DNA from 3 places in the Streptomyces sp. NPDC002935 genome. Region 3 is predicted to be linked to each of the others. Evidence: predicted binding sites of a transcription regulator. Region 3 holds the regulator's gene; each other region holds the start of a gene.

Region 1 (6,422 bases), on a different contig from region 3:
GACGGCGCTGAACTCCGCGGGCGCGGCGATCAGCGCGAGCAGCAGCCAGTGGAAGTACGCGCCGTACTACAACGGCGTGGAGCCGATGGCGAGCTCGTACTCCTCGGCCGGGTCGGCCGAGAGTGCTCCGGCGGCGCGTCCCGGCGTGGCGCCGCGGCCCCTCGCGGAGCCGGACCTCGGTCCGCTCAGCACCCGCCACCAGCAGTAGGCGGCTTCGCGGGTGCCCCCACCAGCATGGTCGGGGCACCCGCCACCCGCGTCAGGAACACCGTGGCCGACCGGGGGCCCTGCGGCTTCACCTTCCGGCGCAGTTCCTCGGGCTCGACGGCCGATCCGCGCTTCTTCACGGTCAGGACGCCGACCTCCCGCTCCCGGAGCAGCGCCTTCAACTTCTTCACGTTGAAGTGGAGTTGATCGGTGATCTCGTACGCGGAGGCGTACGGCGTCGGGCGCAGTTCGTCGGCCGTGACGTAGGCGATCGTCTCGTCGACCAGTCCGCCGTCCAGGTCCTCGGCCACCTCGGCGACGAGGTGGGCGCGGATGACGGCGCCGTCCGGCTCGTACAGATAGCGCCCGACCGTCCGTACGGCCGGATCCGGCAGCCCGCGTCCGCGCAGTTCGCGCGGGCCCGGCAGCAGGGTGGCGCGCACCAGGCCGGGCTCCGTGCCGAACCACAGCACCGCCTCCTTCACGTCCCCGCCGTCCGAGATCCACTCGGCCTCCGCCTCGGCGGGGATCGCCTCGTGCGGGATGCCGGGGGCGATCTTCAGCGCGGCGACCGGAGATTTCACGGCGGCCCCGACCGCCCACGAGAGCGGCGGCGAGTACGCCTCCGGGTCGAAGATCCGGCCCCGGCCGCCCCGGCGCGCCGGGTCCACGAAGACCGCGTCGTACGAAGAGGTGTCCACCTCGGTGACGTCGGTCTCGCGCACCTCGATCAGGTCCGCGAGTCCCAGCGCGTCGGCGTTCGCCCGGGCGGCGGCGGCCGTCAGCGGATCACGGTCGACGGCGAGGACGCGGATTCCGGCGCGGGCCAGCGCGATCGCGTCGCCGCCGATGCCGCAGCAGAGATCGGCGACGGAACGGACTCCCAGCGCGCGCAGCCGCTCGGCGCGGTGGACCGCCACGCTCGTCCGGGTGGACTGCTCGACCCCGTTCGGGGTGAAGAACATCCGTCCGGCGTCCTCGGCCCCGAACTTCGCCGCCGCCCGCTGCCGCAGCCGTGCCTGTCCGAGGGCCGCCGAGACGAGTTCGGCGGGGTGCTCGCGGCGCAGCCGGGTGGCGACGGCCAGTTCCTGTGCCGGTTCGGTGGCGCGGACCTCGTCGAGCAGGGCGCGGCCCTCGTCGGTGAGGAGGGAGGCGAAGGAGACGTCGTTCACCCGGCCATTGTGGGCCAGTCGGTGGACGGTGTGCTTCCAGCGGCGGTGTCGGGGCCCTCGTAAGGGCGGTGACCTGGGAGGATCCGGCTCCATGCGACCCGTACGACAAAATGATAAAAACGGCACAAACGGGGCCGGTGCGTGCTGGGGAGTCGGCGTCCTCGCCCTCGCCCTCCTCGTCTCCGGCTGTGCCGAGACCGGCTCGGGGTCGGGCTCCGGCTCAGGCTCCGGTTCCGGCGCGGGCTCCGGCGCCGGTGCCGCCGAGCCGGCCCACGGCCGGCGGGCCGAGCTCCGGGCGGCCCCCGCCCGCGCCCTCGACGCGTACGCCACCCGGCTCCGCGTGGCGCAGGCCCGGCGCGTCGCCGCCGCCAGGCGCTGGGGGCTGGCCGAGGTGCCGCTGACACCCCCGGCACCGCCCGCCAGGAAGCCGGTCATCGAGGCCCGCAAGGGGTTCGAGGTCGACGACCAGGAGGAGCTGGGGCTGCCGCCGGTCTTCACGACCGTCCCCACCAAGGACAAGGTCGTCTTCCTCACCATCGACGACGGCGAGGAGAAGGACCCCGCGTTCCTGCGGATGATGAGCGACCTGAAGATCCCGTACACCGCCTTCCTCAGCGACTACCTGGTCAAGGACGACTACGGGTACTTCCGGAAGATGCGCGACCGCGGCATCACGCTCAACAACCACACGCTGCACCATCCCTATCTGCCCGCCCTGTCCTACGCGCGGCAGAAGCGCGAGATCTGCGGCATGCAGGACGTGATGAAGAAGCAGTTCGGCAAGCGCCCGACCGTCTTCCGCCCGCCGTACGGCAACTACAACCAGGACACCCTGCGCGCCGCCAAGCACTGCGGCGTCAAGTACGCGCCCATCTGGGACGAGGAAGTCTTCGTCGACCACTGGGAGTACCGCGAGAGCGACCAGGACCTGCACCCCGGCGACATCGTCCTCACCCACTTCCGGGGCCGGAAGGACTGGAAGGGCACCATGCCCGACATGGTCCGCCGCTTCCTGAGGACCGTCACGGACAAGGGGTACGCGGTCGCGCGGCTGGAGGACTACCTGTGAGGCCGCGGACGCCCGTCGCCTGGCTGCTCGCGGCGGTGCTGCTGACCGGCTGCGCGCAGTCCGTCGACCCCATCGAGCGACTGGGCAAGAAGGCGGCCCAAAGGGTGCACCCGCAGGAGTCGGCGTACCGCCGCTGGGGGCTGGCCACCCCGCTCGCCGCGGCGCCGAAAGCGCCCGCCCGGACCACCGCGCGCACCGCGGGCCCGGGACTGCCCCCCGTCGTGGACCATGTGCGCACCCACGACAAGGTGGTCTTCCTGACGTACGACGACGGCGCCGAGCGCGATCCGCGGTTCGTCGACATGGTCCGCGAACTGCGGCTGCCGGTCAGCATGTTCCTCACGGACAGTGTCGTCGGGCCGGGGTACGGGCACTTCGCCCGGCTGCGCGCGGTCGGCGCGAGCGTCCAGAACCACACCCTCGACCACGCCTCCCTGCGCGGCCTGCCCTACGCCGGCCAGCGCGCCGAGATCTGCGGACAGCAGGACAAGCTCAGACAGCGTTTCGGCATCCGGCCCCGGCTGCTGCGGCCCCCCTACGGCAGGTACGACAGCACCACCCTGCGCGCCGCCGCCGACTGCGGGGTCGCCGCGATCGTCCTCGGCCGGGCGGCCGACGCGCACCGGCTCCGGCCGGGCGACATCCTCTCCGGCTTCGGCGAACCCAATCTCACGGACGCCACGCTCCGGTTGCTCCGGCGCATCCAGGCGGAGGGCTTCACCCCGGCCCGGCTGGAGAACTACCTCTGAGGTGCCGCCGTTCGGCGCGGTCCGGCACCGTTCGGCCCGCGCCACGCCGACGCCTTTGGCACTCCGCTTGACCGAGTGCTAATCGCAGTCATAGTCTCAGGTCTGGCACTCCCCCCTGGAGAGTGCCAATAGCGACAGGGCAGATCCGGCACCCGCGACGACGGATCCACCTGGTCGCCACCTCAGACAGTTAACCCCGTGAGATCTCCGAAGGGGGAGGTCGGATCGTGACGACCACCAGCTCCAAGGTTGCCATCAAGCCGCTCGAGGACCGCATTGTGGTCCAGCCGCTCGACGCCGAGCAGACCACGGCCTCTGGCCTGGTCATCCCGGACACCGCCAAGGAGAAGCCCCAGGAGGGCGTCGTCCTTGCCGTGGGTCCGGGTCGCTTCGAGGACGGTAACCGTCTTCCGCTCGACGTCACCGTCGGCGACGTCGTGCTCTACAGCAAGTACGGCGGCACCGAGGTGAAGTACAACGGCGAGGAGTACCTCGTCCTCTCGGCTCGCGACGTGCTCGCGATCATCGAGAAGTAATTCACCCGGTAAGGGCGTTCGGGGACTTCCCCCGGACAACCCCGCACCAAGCATTGCAGTGAACTGCGCCCCTGGCCCCCGCTACCTTTGATGAACCGGGCGCTGGGGGCGCCGTTCGTTTCTCCCAAGTTTTCCGAGAGGGCTGAACCGCTCCCATGGCGAAGATCCTGAAGTTCGACGAGGACGCCCGTCGCGCCCTCGAGCGCGGCGTCAACAAGCTTGCCGACACGGTGAAGGTGACGATCGGCCCCAAGGGCCGCAACGTCGTCATCGACAAGAAGTTCGGCGCCCCCACCATCACCAACGACGGCGTGACCATCGCCCGTGAGGTCGAGCTCGACGACCCGTTCGAGAACCTCGGCGCGCAGCTGGTGAAGGAGGTGGCGACCAAGACCAACGACATCGCGGGTGACGGTACGACCACCGCCACCGTGCTCGCCCAGGCGCTCGTCCGCGAGGGCCTGAGGAACGTCGCCGCCGGCGCGTCGCCCGCCCTCCTGAAGAAGGGCATCGACGCCGCGGTCAAGGCCGTCTCCGAGGAGCTCCTCGCGACGGCCCGCCCGATCGACGACAAGTCCGACATCGCCGCCGTGGCCGGGCTCTCCGCCCAGGACAGCCAGGTCGGCGAGCTCATCGCCGAGGCGATGGACAAGGTCGGCAAGGACGGTGTCATCACCGTCGAGGAGTCCAACACCTTCGGTCTGGAGCTGGACTTCACCGAGGGCATGGCCTTCGACAAGGGCTACCTGTCCCCGTACATGGTGTCCGACCAGGAGCGTATGGAGGCCGTCCTCGACGACCCGTACATCCTCATCCACCAGGGCAAGATCAGCTCCATCCAGGACCTGCTGCCGCTGCTGGAGAAGGTCATCCAGTCGAACGCCTCCAAGCCGCTGCTGATCATCGCCGAGGACGTCGAGGGCGAGGCCCTGTCGACCCTGGTCGTGAACAAGATCCGCGGCACGTTCAACGCCGTCGCCGTGAAGGCCCCCGGCTTCGGTGACCGCCGCAAGGCCATGCTCGGCGACATCGCCACCCTCACCGGTGGTCAGGTCATCGCCGAGGAGGTCGGCCTCAAGCTCGACCAGGTCGGCCTGGACGTGCTGGGCAGCGCCCGCCGCGTGACCGTCACCAAGGACGACACCACCATCGTCGACGGTGGCGGCAGCTCCGACGAGGTCGTCGGCCGCGTCAACCAGATCAAGGCCGAGATCGAGAACACCGACTCCGACTGGGACCGCGAGAAGCTCCAGGAGCGCCTCGCGAAGCTGGCCGGCGGCGTGTGCGTGATCAAGGTCGGCGCCGCCACCGAGGTGGAGCTCAAGGAGAAGAAGCACCGTCTCGAGGACGCCATCTCCGCGACCCGCGCCGCGGTCGAGGAGGGCATCGTCTCCGGCGGTGGCTCCGCGCTCGTCCACGCCGTGAAGATCCTCGAGGGCAACCTCGGCAAGACCGGCGACGAGGCCACGGGTGTCGCGGTCGTCCGCAAGGCCGCCGTCGAGCCGCTGCGCTGGATCGCCGAGAACTCCGGCCTGGAGGGTTACGTCATCACCGCCAAGGTCGCCGAGCTCGACAAGGGCCAGGGCTTCAACGCCGCCACCGGTGAGTACGGCGACCTGGTCAAGGCCGGCGTCATCGACCCGGTCAAGGTCACCCGCTCCGCCCTTGAGAACGCCGCCTCCATCGCCTCCCTGCTCCTCACGACCGAGACCCTGGTCGTCGAGAAGCCGGCCGAGGACGAGGGCGACGCCGGCCACGGCGGTCACGGGCACTCCCACTGACGTCCGACGTCATGAGTGCGGACACGCCCACCGAGGCGTGACGACGTGAAGAGGTCCCCGTTCCCGACAGGAACGGGGACCTCCCGCGTTTCCGTGAGGCTGTTCCCCGGTGCTGTCCCTCCGGCGCGCCGAGCGGTCAGCCCTCCAGCGCGTCCAGCGCGCCGAGCCCGGCCATCAGACCCAGCCGGTCGTACTGCCACCAGCCCTCGACGATCTTTCCGTCCTCCCCGCACCGGAAGATGGTCGTGCCGGTCATGGAGGCCTGCTTCCCGGACGCCGGGATCCCCATGAAGTCGCCCGTGTGCATGCCGTTCCAGGTCCACCGCGTGCAGACGCGGTCGCCCTCCGTGATCTGGTCGTCGACGGTGAACTTGAAGTCGAAGCCGCCGCGCCACATCTCGATCTCGCGCCGTACCGCGTCGAGCCCGATGGTGTCCTGTTCGTTGGCGGGATCGTGGTCGTGATAGCTCTCCGCCATCAGTCCGTTGAGCGGCTCCAGCTCACCCGGGCCCGCCAGCATGTCGAAGTAACTGCGGATGTTCGCCGCGTAGAGCTGCTCGTCGCGCACGATGTCCAGGTCCGTGAACGTCGGCATCCCGTCGCAGAGCGCCACCATCTCCTTGAAGATCGTGTCGGTCTCGGGAAGTTTCGAGTTCCGCATCGCCTCTTCGTACGACGGGAACTCCACGATCTCCACGAAGTGGCTCGCGTCCGCTCGGTCCTTGCCGATGACGTTGTGCGTCGCGGTCCGTTTCCCCTTGGTCTGCTCGACCCATGTGTCCATCAGCCGGTTCATCTCGTCGAACCGACTGGTTCTACAGTCAATCAGCTGTACGAATGTCATCGCGCCGCCTCCGGCCCCCTGGTCCGGTTGATCCACCCTCAATCCTCCCACCGGAGGGGCGACA
Region 2 (6,422 bases), on a different contig from region 3:
CTCCTTGAGGTCCGCGTCGATGAAACAGACGATGTCCCCGCTCGTCACGAGCAGTGACCGCCAGAGCACCTCGCCCTTGCCGGGCACTGCCGGAATCCGCGGGAGGATGTCGTCGCGGTGCACGACTCTCGCGCCCGCGGCGGCGGCGACCGCGGAGGTGCGGTCCGTCGAGCCCGAGTCGACGACGACGATCTCGTCGACGAGGGGTACCTGCTGCATCAGGTCGTGGCGGATGATCGCGACGATCTCGCCGACCGTCTCCTCCTCGTTGAGCGCGGGCAGCACGACACTGACCGTCGACCCCGTGATGCGTTTCGCGGCCATGAGCCTGTGGAGCGGGCGGTCGGTCAGGGACCAGGAGCGTGTGCCCAGCCAGCTTTCGACTTCTTTCAGCACGGTCTGCGGCTCCTCACTGTCTGATCACACGCTCTCATCAGCGTGCCCGCTGCGGCCAGCGGCAGATCGATTGCCGTCGTCTCGCGGTTCGGACGACTATCTCAACTGTCCTGGCCTTCGGTTACAGTCTTGAACAACGCGGATGACCATCGCATGTCCTGGATCGTCGGTACGTATCGCGTTCAACAGTCCAACAATTAAATACCGCTCATCCAGAGGGGCAGAGGGATACGGCCCGATGAAGCCCCGGCAACCCTCCAGCCGGTCTCGTACCGATCGATGTCGATCGCGTCGCGAGGCTCCCGGCTAGGGAAGGTGCCAAATCCGTCTCACGGCGAAGTGCGTCGTGAGGAAGATGAGGAGAAAGGGCCTCGCCTCCATGGCTGCGCAGACAGTTGCAAGCACCACGAACTCCGTGAGCTCCGCCGAAGCGGTGGACCTCGGCCCGGCCGCGGCGCTTTCCTGCCGCGAGTGCGGGCACCGCGTCCCGCTCGGTCCGGTCTTCGCCTGCGAGGAGTGTTTCGGCCCGCTGGAGATCGCCTACGACTTCTCGGCCTACGAAACCGAGGAGCTCCGCAAGCGCATCGAAGCGGGACCCGCGAACATCTGGCGCTACGCGCCCCTCCTGCCCGTCCCCGCGGACGTGGCCGAGAAGCCGAACATCAACCCCGGCTGGACCAAGCTCGTCCAGGCCGACAACCTGGCCCGCGCGCTCGGTGTCGACGCCGGCAAGCTCTTCGTCAAGGACGACTCCGGCAACCCGACGCACTCCTTCAAGGACCGCGTCGTCGCCCAGGCCATCGAAGCGGCCCGCGCCTTCGGCTTCACCACCCTCTCCTGCTCCTCCACCGGCAACCTCGCCGGCGCCGTCGGCGCCGCGGCGGCCCGCGCCGGCTTCCGCTCCTGCGTGTTCATCCCGCACGACCTGGAGCAGGGCAAGGTCGTCATGGCCGCGGTCTACGGCGGCGAGCTCGTCGGCATCCAGGGCAACTACGACGACGTGAACCGCTTCTGCTCCGAGCTGATCGGCGACCCGGCCGGCGAGGGCTGGGGCTTCGTCAACGTCAACCTGCGGCCGTACTACGCCGAGGGCTCCAAGACGCTGGCGTACGAGATCTGCGAGCAGCTCGGCTGGAAGCTCCCCGACCAGCTCGTCGTGCCGATCGCCTCCGGCTCCCAGCTCACGAAGATCGACAAGGGACTGCAGGAGCTGATCAAGCTCGGGCTCGTCGAGGACAAGCCGTACAAGATCTTCGGCGCGCAGGCCGAGGGCTGCTCCCCGGTGTCCGTCGCCTACAAGGCCGGCCACGACGTCGTACGGCCGCAGAAGCCGGACACCATCGCCAAGTCGCTGGCCATCGGCAACCCCGCGGACGGGCCGTACGTGCTCGACATCGCGCGGCGCACCGGCGGTGCGGTGGAGGACGTGAACGACGAGCAGATCGTCGACGCGATCAAGCTGCTCGCGCGCACGGAGGGCATCTTCGCGGAGACGGCCGGTGGTGTGACCGTGGGCGTCACCCGCAAGCTGATCGAGAACGGTCTTCTCGACCCGACCCTCACCACGGTCGTGCTGAACACCGGCGACGGCCTCAAGACTCTGGACGCGGTGGCCTCGGACACCGGGCTGACCGCGACCATCCGCCCGAACCTCGACTCCTTCCGAGAGGCTGGCCTCGCATCATGAGCGTCAACGTCCGCATCCCCACCATCCTGCGCACCTACACCGGGGGCGCCGCCGAGGTGTCGGCCGAGGGCACGACCCTCGCCGAGGTCATCGCCGACTTGGAGAGCAACCACACGGGCATCGCCGCGCGCGTTCTGGACGACCAGGGCAAGCTGCGCCGCTTCGTCAACGTGTACGTCAACGACGACGACGTCCGGTTCGAGCAGGGCCTTCAGACGGCGACCCCGGACGGTGTCGGTGTCTCGATCATTCCGGCCGTCGCCGGAGGCTGATCGTTACCCTCGGTAATGCCGAACACGCTGAGTTCATCGAATTGCCCCCTCCGTGAGAGAAACGGAGGGGGCAATTCTGTAGGGTTGAGCGCGCTACAGTTGGGGAAGTCGCTTCGCTTTCGATGTTGGTTTCATGCCGGACGCATATGAGTTCTTGCCCGGCATCCGACAAGAAGTAGCCAAACTGCCCCGCCTATTTGAGCCGTTTATGGCATTTACGGGGCCCGACTTGCCCTGAATCCTTGCACATTCTCCGCATATCAGCGATCAGCCATGCCCAGAATTCTCGTCCGATTGACCTGTTGCAGACGGCAGTTGGACAGATACATTCAGCCGCGGTCGACGCGTTCCGGCGCACACCCCCAACCGTTGGGGGGGTGAGGTTTGACCCGGATCCGCGAAGTGTGGATCTGTGCAAGGGCCAGTAATAGGGGAGTTAGGCATGGCTCAGGGCACCGTCAAGTGGTTCAACGCGGAGAAGGGGTACGGCTTCATCGCGGTCGACGGTGGTGCGGACGTCTTCGTGCACTACAGCGCGATTCAGATGGACGGCTACCGCACCCTTGAAGAGGGTCAGCGAGTGGAGTTCGAAATCTCGCAGGGCCAGAAGGGTCCGCAGGCGGACATGGTCAAACTCGCCGTCTGATCCGGGCGCGAACGACCACCGACGCACTCACGCCGGGGGGCCCGCATCCCACCAGGGATGCGGGCCTCTCGTGCGTCCTCGGCCGCCCTCCGCTGTCCTGCGCGCGCCCGCGCGCCCGCGAGCGCCTTCTCGGGCGCCGCGCGGAGGCTGCGCCCGGAGGCCCGTACGGAGGCCGCTCGTGGGGCCCGTTTTCACGAGAGGCGCTTGCACTCGCAGGGGTCGAGTGCTAATCATTGGCGTTAGCACTCTCCCAGTGAGAGTGACAGAACTTGGATCGGGCCAGTGAGGCCCGCGGGCCTGTGGGGCAAGGAACCACAAGGCTTGCAGGCCGTCCGTCGCGGGCGCGGGCACGATCCGGAGCAATCCACCCCGTCCGGGAGGACCACTTCACATGGCCAAGATCATCGCGTTCGACGAGGAGGCACGGCGCGGTCTCGAGCGCGGGATGAACCAGCTCGCCGACGCCGTCAAGGTCACCCTTGGCCCCAAGGGCCGCAACGTCGTCCTCGAGAAGAAGTGGGGCGCGCCCACGATCACCAACGATGGTGTTTCCATCGCCAAGGAGATCGAGCTCGAGGACCCGTACGAGAAGATCGGCGCCGAGCTGGTCAAGGAAGTCGCCAAGAAGACGGACGACGTCGCGGGCGACGGTACGACCACGGCGACCGTGCTGGCCCAGGCGCTCGTGCGCGAGGGTCTGCGCAACGTCGCCGCCGGCGCCAACCCGATGGCCCTCAAGCGCGGTATCGAGAAGGCCGTCGAGGCTGTCTCCGGTGCCCTCCTTGAGCAGGCCAAGGATGTCGAGACCAAGGAGCAGATCGCTTCCACGGCCTCCATCTCCGCCGCCGACACCCAGATCGGCGAGCTCATCGCCGAGGCGATGGACAAGGTCGGCAAGGAAGGCGTCATCACCGTCGAGGAGTCCCAGACCTTCGGTCTGGAGCTGGAACTCACCGAGGGCATGCGCTTCGACAAGGGCTACATCTCGGCGTACTTCGCCACCGACATGGAGCGTATGGAGGCCGTCCTCGACGACCCGTACATCCTGATCGCGAACTCCAAGATCGCGAACGTCAAGGACCTGCTCCCGCTCCTCGAGAAGGTCATGCAGGGCGGCAAGCCGCTGCTGATCATCGCTGAGGACGTCGAGGGCGAGGCCCTGTCGACCCTGGTCGTCAACAAGATCCGTGGCACCTTCAAGTCCGTCGCCGTCAAGGCTCCGGGCTTCGGTGACCGCCGCAAGGCCATGCTCGGCGACATCGCCATCCTCACGGGCGGCGAGGTCATCTCCGAGGAGGTCGGCCTCAAGCTGGAGAACGCGGGTCTGGACCTGCTGGGCCGCGCCCGCAAGGTCGTCATCACCAAGGACGAGACCACGATCGTCGACGGCTCCGGCTCTGCCGACCAGGTCGCCGGCCGGGTCAACCAGATCCGTGCCGAGATCGAGAACTCGGACTCGGACTACGACCGCGAGAAGCTCCAGGAGCGTCTGGCGAAGCTGGCCGGCGGCGTGGCCGTCATCAAGGCCGGTGCCGCCACCGAGGTCGAGCTCAAGGAGCGCAAGCACCGCATCGAGGACGCCGTTCGCAACGCGAAGGCGGCCGTCGAGGAGGGCATCGTCGCCGGTGGTGGCGTGGCTCTGCTCCAGGCTTCCTCGGTCTTCGAGAAGCTCGAGCTCACGGGTGACGAGGCGACCGGCGCCAACGCCGTGAAGCTCGCCCTGGAGGCCCCGCTCAAGCAGATCGCCGTCAACGGTGGTCTCGAGGGTGGCGTCATCGTCGAGAAGGTGCGCAACCTGCCCGTCGGTCACGGCCTGAACGCCGCGACCGGTGAGTACGTCGACATGATCGCCGAAGGCATCATCGACCCGGCGAAGGTGACCCGCTCTGCTCTGCAGAACGCCGCCTCCATCGCCGCGCTGTTCCTCACCACCGAGGCCGTCATCGCCGACAAGCCGGAGAAGGCCGCTGCCGGCGGCGCTCCGGGCGGCATGCCGGGCGGTGACATGGACTTCTGATCGACCCCGGTCGATCATCGTCCTGACGTTCCGAGGGCGGCACCTTCCCGAGAGGGAGGGTGCCGCCCTCGGGCGTTTTCCGAGTCCCTGCGGCCGGGTTCCCTCCCCGTGAGCGTGGCCCGGATCACAGCGGCAGTTCGCGACGTGGCGGAATGCCGTGCCCGGTGCGGCGGTTGTCGCTGAAGAGCAGTCGATGCATGTGCACATACCGCATGGAATCTCCTGCCTCGCCGACCACGACGTCATACCGACCACCCCGCCGAGGAGCCCCCACGTGACCGCTGACGCCGCGACCCGCGCAGCCGAGATCCTGTCCCGTCCCGTCTCGATCAACGGCCTGACCGTCCCGAACCGGATCGCCATGGCCCCGATGACCCGGATGTTCTCGCCGGGCGGTGTACCGGGGGAGGACGTGGTGGGCTACTACTCCCGCCGCGCCGCCGCGGGCGTCGGCCTGATCGTCACCGAGGGCACCTACGTCGGCCACGACTCGGCCGGACAGAGCGACGCGGTGCCGCGCTTCCACGGCGAGGACCAGCTCGCCGGATGGGCGAAGGTCGCCGACGCCGTGCACGCGGCGGGCGGCACGATCGTCCCGCAGCTCTGGCACATCGGCATGGTCCGCAAGGCGGGCGAGCCGCCCTTCACGGACGCCCCGCCCGTCGGCCCCTCCGGCCTCTACAAGGAGGGCGCCGAGGTCACCGGCAAGAGCATGACCCAGCAGGACCTCGACGACGTCATCGAGGCGTTCGCCAAGGCCGCCGCCGATGCCGAGCGCATCGGCTTCGACGGTGTCGAACTGCACGGTGCCCACGGCTACCTGCTCGACCAGTTCCACTGGGCGGGCACCAACCGCCGCGAGGACGCGTACGGCGGCGACCCGGTGGCCCGTACGAAGTTCTCGGCCGAGATCGTCGCGGCGGTGCGGGCCGCGGTCTCGCCGGAGTTCCCCGTCATCTTCCGCTACTCGCAGTGGAAGCAGCAGGCCTACGACGCCCGGCTCGCCGAGACCCCGGAGGAGCTGGAGGCGATCCTCACGCCGCTCGCCGCCGCCGGAGTGGACGCCTTCCACGCCTCCACGCGCCGCTACTGGCTGCCCGAGTTCGACGGCTCCGACCTCAACCTCGCCGGCTGGACGAAGAAGCTGACGGGCAAGCCCACCATCACCGTCGGCTCGGTCGGCCTGGACGGCGACTTCATCAAGGCCTTCCAGGGTGAGGGTTCCCCGGTCAAGGGCATCGACGACCTCCTCGACCGCATGGAGCGCGACGAGTTCGACCTCGTCGCCATCGGCCGCGCGCTGCTCCAGGACCCCGAGTGGGCCGCGAAGGTCCTGGCCGGCCGCTTCGACGAGCTGGCCCCGTACGACGCGGCGGCGCTGCGCTCGCTGAGCTGACCTGAGCC
Region 3 (6,422 bases):
ACGTGCACGCGGACCGCTATCTCATCGCGGACGAGGTGATGTCGGCGGCGGGCTTCGACTGGTACGAGGTGTCGAACTGGGCCACCTCCGAGGCCGGCCGCTGCCTGCACAACGAGCTGTACTGGCGCGGCGCCGACTGGTGGGGCGCGGGCCCCGGCGCGCACAGCCACGTCGGCGGTGTTCGCTGGTGGAACGTGAAGCATCCCGGTGCGTACGCGGCGGCGCTGGCCTCGGGCCGCTCGCCGGGCGCCGGGCGTGAACTCCTCTCCGACGAGGACCGCCGGGTCGAGCGCATCCTCCTCGAACTGCGGCTGCGCGAGGGCTGCCCGCTCTCCCTGCTCCGCCCCGACGGACTCGCGGCCTCCCGCCGCGCGCTGTCCGACGGGCTCCTCGAAGCCGGTCCGTACGACGCCGGTCGCGCCGTCCTCACCCTGCGCGGCCGCCTCCTCGCGGACGCCGTCGTCCGGGATCTGGTGGACTGAACACCCGCTCGCGCCGGCGGGGGTTCACTCCGGAGCGGTGACGAAGTCGATCAGCTCCTCCACCCGGCCCAGGAGTTCCGGCTCCAGGTCCTTGTAGGAGTGCACCCGGGACAGGATGTGCTGCCAGGCCGCGCCGGTGTTCTCCGGCCAGCCCAGGGCCCGGCACACGCCCGTCTTCCAGTCCTGGCCGCGCGGTACCCGGGGCCAGCCCGGGATGCCCACGGAGGACGGCTTCACGGCCTCCCAGACGTCGATGTACGGGTGCCCGAGCACCAGGGCGTGATCGCTCGTGACCGCCCCGGCGATCCGGGACTCCTTCGAACCCGGGACCAGGTGGTCGACGAGGACGCCGAGCCGGGCGTCCGGGCCCGGCGCGAACTCGGCGACGATCGCGGGCAGGTCGTCGATGCCCTCCAGGTACTCCACCACGACGCCCTCGATGCGCAGGTCGTCACCCCAGACCCGCTCGACCAGTTCGGCGTCGTGGCGGCCCTCGACGTAGATGCGTCCGGCCCGGGCGACCCGGGCGCGGGCGCCGGGCACCGCCACCGAGCCGGATGCCGTACGGCTGGGACGTACGGGCGCCGCCGCCGTCGGGCGCACCAGCGTCACCACCCTGCCCTCCAGGAGGAAGCCGCGCGGCTCCAGCGGGAACACCCGGTGCTTGCCGAAGCGGTCCTCCAGGGTCACCGTGCCCGCCTCGCAGCGGATCACCGCACCGCAGAAACCGGTGCCGGGCTCCTCGACCACCAGACCCGGGTCCGCCGGGACCTCGGGCACGGGCTTCGGCTTCTTCCACGGCGGGGTCAGGTCCGGAGAGTACTGGCGCATTCGGATGACGATAGGAGAAGCCCGGGGGCGCTCACGGCGACACGCCGAAACGCGCGGCCAGGGCGTCCCGCTGTGACCGTACGAACGCGGCGTCCACCACCGCTCCGTGACCGGGCACGTACACCGCGTCCTCGCCGCCGAGGCCGAGCAGCCGGTCGAGGGCCGCGGGCCAGCGTGAGGGAACGGCGTCGGGACCCGCCTGGGGCTCGCCGGACTCCTCGACCAGGTCGCCGCAGAACACCACCGTCGGGTCGCCGGGCACCACGACCACGAGGTCGTGCGCGGTGTGTCCCTCGCCCGTCCGCACCAGCCGGACCTCGATGCCGCCGTCGAGTTCCAGGTGCCACGTTCCCCGGACGAACAGGCCGGGACGCACGAGCGTGTCGGCCGCCTCCTCCGCCGCCCGAAGATCCAGTCCGTTGCGCACCGCGTCCGCGCACAACTCCTCGCGACCGTTCTCGTACACCCCGGACGAGCCGCCAGCGGCGAAGATCTCCACGCCCGCGAACGCCGCCGCGCCGAAGACATGGTCGAAATGGGGGTGGGTGAGTGCGAGGTGCGTCACTCGGCGACCGGGGCCGAGGAGCCGCTCGGCCTCGGCGCGCAGCCACGCGCCCTCCGCGAGGCTCGACCCCGCGTCGACCATCAGTGCCGCGCCCTCGCCTACGACGAGCCCCACGGTGCAGTCCCAGTCCGGAAGCCGCCGCCGCCCGACCCGGGGCGCCACCCTTTCCCACCCCAGCTCTTCCCAAGTCAGCCTCATGCGGCGACGCTAGCGGTGACCGGGTGCCGTGCACGACATCGCAGGCCCGCCCTTGCCGGGGTCGTGCCTCACCGCCGTACACTGGGCCGGGGGACATTGGCACTCGCGTGCGTTGAGTGCCAGGCGAAAGCCGCGAAGGCCACGAAGACCACCGAGTCGAATTCTGGAGGTGTGCGCGATGCTCAGTGAACGCAGGCTCGAGGTGCTGCGCGCCATCGTCCAGGACTACGTGGGCACCGAGGAACCGGTCGGTTCCAAGGCGCTCACCGAGCGGCACCGGCTGGGTGTCTCGCCGGCGACCGTCCGCAACGACATGGCGGCCCTGGAGGACGAGGGCTACATCGCCCAGCCGCACACCAGCGCCGGACGCATCCCCACGGACAAGGGATACCGGCTCTTCGTCGACAAGCTCGCCGGCGTCAAGCCGATGACCGCGCCCGAGCGGCGGGCCATCCAGAACTTCCTGGACGGCGCCGTCGACCTCGACGACGTCGTCGGACGGACCGTGCGGCTGCTCGCGCAGCTCACACGGCAGGTCGCCGTCGTGCAGTACCCCTCGCTGACCCGCTCGACCGTGCGCCATGTGGAGCTGCTGTCACTCGCCCCCGCGCGGGTGATGCTCGTGCTGATCACGGACACCGGCCGGGTCGAGCAGCGCATGATCAACTCTCCGGCGCCGTTCGGTGAGACGTCGCTGGCGGATCTGCGGGCCCGGCTCAACAGCAGGGTCGCGGGCCGCCCCTTCGCGGACGTCCCACAGCTCGTGCAAGACCTCCCGGACGCCTTCGAGGCGGAGGACCGGGGTACGGTCTCGACAGTGCTCTCCACTTTGCTGGAGACACTCGTCGAGGAGACCGAGGAGCGGCTGATGATCGGCGGTACCGCCAATCTGACGCGTTTCGGACATGACTTCCCTCTCACCATCCGGCCGGTGCTCGAAGCGCTGGAGGAGCAGGTTGTGCTCCTCAAGTTGCTTGGAGAGGCCGGGGATTCGAGCATGACCGTGCGAATCGGGCACGAGAACGCGTATGAGGGACTCAACTCCACGTCCGTGGTCTCGGTCGGCTACGGTTCGGGCGGCGAGGCAGTAGCCAAACTCGGCGTGGTCGGCCCGACCCGCATGGATTACCCAGGAACGATGGGAGCGGTACGAGCGGTGGCACGGTACGTCGGACAGATCCTGGCGGAGTCTTAAGTGGCCACGGACTACTACGCCGTACTCGGCGTGCGCCGCGACGCGTCCCAGGACGAGATCAAGAAGGCGTTCAGGAGGCTCGCTCGCGAGCTGCACCCGGACGTCAATCCCGATCCGAAGACGCAGGAGCGGTTCAAGGAGATCAACGCCGCGTACGAGGTGTTGTCGGACCCGCAGAAGAAGCAGGTCTACGACCTCGGCGGCGACCCGCTGTCCCAGCAGGGCGGCGGTGGCGCCGGCGGCTTCGGCGCGGGCGGCTTCGGGAACTTCTCGGACATCATGGACGCCTTCTTCGGCACGGCGTCGCAGCGCGGACCGCGCTCGCGCACCCGCCGGGGCCAGGACGCCATGATCCGGCTGGAGATCGAGCTGGACGAGGCAGCCTTCGGCACCACGAAGGACATCCAGGTCGACACGGCCGTCGTCTGCGCCACCTGCAACGGCGAAGGCGCCGCACCCGGCACCACCGCGCAGACCTGTGACATGTGCCGCGGTCGCGGCGAGGTGTCCCAGGTGACGCGGTCCTTCCTCGGCCAGGTCATGACCTCACGGCCGTGTCCGCAGTGCCAGGGCTTCGGCACCGTGGTCCCGACCCCGTGCCACGACTGCGCGGGCGACGGCCGGGTCCGGTCCCGTCGCACCCTCACGGTCAAGATCCCGGCCGGTGTCGACAACGGCACACGGATCCAGCTCGCGGGCGAGGGCGAGGTCGGCCCCGGCGGCGGCCCCGCCGGTGACCTGTACGTGGAGATCCACGAGCTGCCGCACTCGACGTTCCAGCGGCGCGGCGACGACCTGCACTGCACGGTCACCCTCCCGATGACCGCGGCGTCCCTCGGCACCAAGGTGCCGCTGGAGACCCTCGACGGCATGGAGGAGGTCGACATCCGTCCGGGCACACAGTCCGGCCAGTCGATCCCGCTGCACGGCCGGGGCGTCACGCATCTGCGCGGCGGCGGCCGCGGCGACCTCATCGTGCACGTCGAGGTCACCACGCCGACCAAGCTCGACCCGGAGCAGGAGCGGCTCCTGCGCGAGCTCGCCATACTGCGCGGCGAGGAGCGGCCCACCGGCCAGTTCCAGCCCGGTCAGCAGGGGCTCTTCTCCCGGCTGAAGGACGCCTTCAACGGCCGCTGATCCAGGCGCGGCGCGGGGTGGGAAAGCCACCCCGTGCCGGCCCATCCCGGTGGCCTATGCCGGGTGGACGGCCGGATTCGGACTTGTACTGGGGACGTGACAACATGCCGTCATGTCCTCCGCACTGACCGATCTCTTCCCTCACCCGATCGTGCAGGCCCCCATGGCGGGCGGCGTCTCCGTCCCCCAGCTCGCGGCCGCGGTGTCCGAGGCGGGCGGGCTCGGATTCCTCGCCGCCGGGTACAAGACCGCCGACGGCATGTACCAGGAGATCAAGCAGCTGCGAGGGCTGACCGGCCGTCCCTTCGGCGTCAATCTGTTCATGCCGCAGCCCGAGTACGCGGACCCCGCCGCCGTCGAGGTCTACGCCAACCAGCTCGCCGGTGAGGCCGCCTGGTACGAGACCGAGCTCGGCGATCCGGACAGCGGCCGCGACGACGGCTACGACGCCAAGCTCGCCGTCCTCCTCGACAACCCGGTGGCGGTGGTCTCCTTCCACTTCGGCGTCCCGAGCCAGGACGTCCTGGACTCCCTGCGCCGCGCCGGCACGTTCACCCTGGTCACCGCCACCACGGCCGAGGAGGCCCTCGCCGTGCAGCGGGCGGGCGCCGCCGCGGTCATCGCGCAGGGCATAGAGGCCGGCGGACACCAGGGCACCCACCGCGACAACCCGGAGACGGACGGCACGGGCATCGGCCTGCTCTCCCTGGTCGCCCAGGTCCGCGAGACCGTGCAGATCCCGGTCGTCGCGGCCGGCGGCATCATGCGCGGCAGCCAGATCGCCGCCGCCCTCGCCGCGGGCGCGAACGCGGCCCAGCTCGGCACCGCGTTCCTCGCCACCCCCGAGTCCGGCGCGAACGTCGTGCACAAGCAGGCCCTGACCAACCCCCTCTTCGTCCGTACGGAACTCACGCGCGCGTTCTCCGGGCGCCCGGCGCGCGGGCTGGCCAACCGCTTCATGCGCGAACACGGCCCCTACGCCCCCGCCGCCTACCCCGAGATCCACCACCTCACCTCGCCGCTGCGCAAGGCGGCCGCCAAGGCGGGCGACGCGCAGGGCATGGCGCTGTGGGCGGGACAGGGCCACCGCATGGCCCGCGACCTGCCCGCCGCGCAGCTCGTGGACGTACTGAACGCCGAGATCGCAGCCGCCAAGACAGCGTTGTCGGCGCCCGAGGAGACCCCGGAAGAGGGTGCGGCCCGATGACAGCACCGGTGTTCCTGGTCGAGCACTTCGACGCGGACGGCGGCGGACGTTACGTCCTCGACGGCCCCGAGGGACGGCACGCCGTCTCCGTGAAACGGCTGCGGGCCGGCGAGGACGTCAGGCTCACCGACGGGGCCGGCCGCTGGGCGGACTGCGTGGTCCTCGACACCGAGGGCAAGGACCGGCTGATCGTGCGGATGGACTCCGTGACCGAGGAACCGGCGGAGGAGCCGCGCATCACGGTCGTCCAGGCCCTGCCCAAGGGCGACCGGGGCGAGCTCGCCGTCGAGACCATGACCGAGACCGGCGTCGACGCGATCGTCCCCTGGGCCGCCTCCCGCTGCATCACCCAGTGGAAGGGCGACCGGGGTCTGAAGGCGCTCGCCAAATGGCGCGCCACCGCCCGGGAGGCCGGCAAGCAGTCCCGCCGCGTGCGCTTCCCGGAGGTCGCGGACGCGATGACGACCAAGCAGGTTGCCGTACTTCTCGCCAAAGCCGATCTCGCCGCCGTGCTCCACGAGGACACCGAACTCGGCACCGAGCCGTTCGCGACGGCCGCGCTGCCCGGCTCCGGGGAGATCGTCCTGGTGGTCGGCCCCGAGGGCGGGATCTCCCCCGAAGAGGTCGCGCTCTTCGCCGAGGCGGGCGCGAAGACGTTCCACCTGGGGCGTACGGTGCTGCGTACGTCGACGGCCGGGACCGTGGCCGCCGCACTGCTGCTCGCCCGCACCGGCCGCTGGTCCTGACCCCACCACCCGCACATCCCCCGGGGAATCCATGGAACTCGCCCAGGTACGGCTGCTCGTC

What was found. Region 3 encodes HrcA, which represses chaperone genes, less so after heat shock. Its sites were predicted from a motif close to TTNGCACTCNGNNNNNCNGAGTGCNAA; they were not measured.
Region 1: a site for HrcA is predicted at 3,253-3,279, ahead of groES (co-chaperone GroES). Genes of this name have one in related genera too.
Region 2: a site for HrcA is predicted at 3,241-3,267, ahead of groL (chaperonin GroEL). Genes of this name have one in related genera too.

The regions. Positions count from the first base shown of each region.
Region 1 covers NZ_JBEXNW010000017.1:148,332-154,753, forward strand. Annotated here, with positions in the region: gene ABZX90_RS23840 (cell wall-binding repeat-containing protein) at 1-208, shown strand, start outside; gene ABZX90_RS23845 (methyltransferase domain-containing protein) at 186-1,379, opposite strand; gene ABZX90_RS23850 (polysaccharide deacetylase family protein) at 1,471-2,448, shown strand; gene ABZX90_RS23855 (polysaccharide deacetylase family protein) at 2,445-3,197, shown strand; gene groES (co-chaperone GroES) at 3,425-3,733, shown strand; gene groL (chaperonin GroEL) at 3,889-5,514, shown strand; gene ABZX90_RS23870 (ester cyclase) at 5,651-6,358, opposite strand.
Region 2 covers NZ_JBEXNW010000042.1:41,923-48,344, forward strand. Annotated here, with positions in the region: gene ABZX90_RS37700 (glucosyl-3-phosphoglycerate synthase) at 1-396, opposite strand, end outside; SAM riboswitch class I at 602-758, shown strand; gene thrC (threonine synthase) at 776-2,083, shown strand; gene ABZX90_RS37710 (MoaD/ThiS family protein) at 2,080-2,355, shown strand; gene ABZX90_RS37715 (cold-shock protein) at 2,798-3,001, shown strand; gene groL (chaperonin GroEL) at 3,393-5,018, shown strand; gene ABZX90_RS37725 (NADH:flavin oxidoreductase) at 5,293-6,414, shown strand.
Region 3 covers NZ_JBEXNW010000002.1:293,312-299,733, reverse strand. Annotated here, with positions in the region: gene hemW (radical SAM family heme chaperone HemW) at 1-482, shown strand, start outside; gene ABZX90_RS03485 (DUF3097 domain-containing protein) at 507-1,313, opposite strand; gene ABZX90_RS03480 (MBL fold metallo-hydrolase) at 1,345-2,076, opposite strand; gene hrcA (heat-inducible transcriptional repressor HrcA) at 2,255-3,271, shown strand; gene dnaJ (molecular chaperone DnaJ) at 3,272-4,408, shown strand; gene ABZX90_RS03465 (nitronate monooxygenase) at 4,521-5,615, shown strand; gene ABZX90_RS03460 (16S rRNA (uracil(1498)-N(3))-methyltransferase) at 5,612-6,361, shown strand; gene ABZX90_RS03455 (VOC family protein) at 6,393-6,422, shown strand, end outside.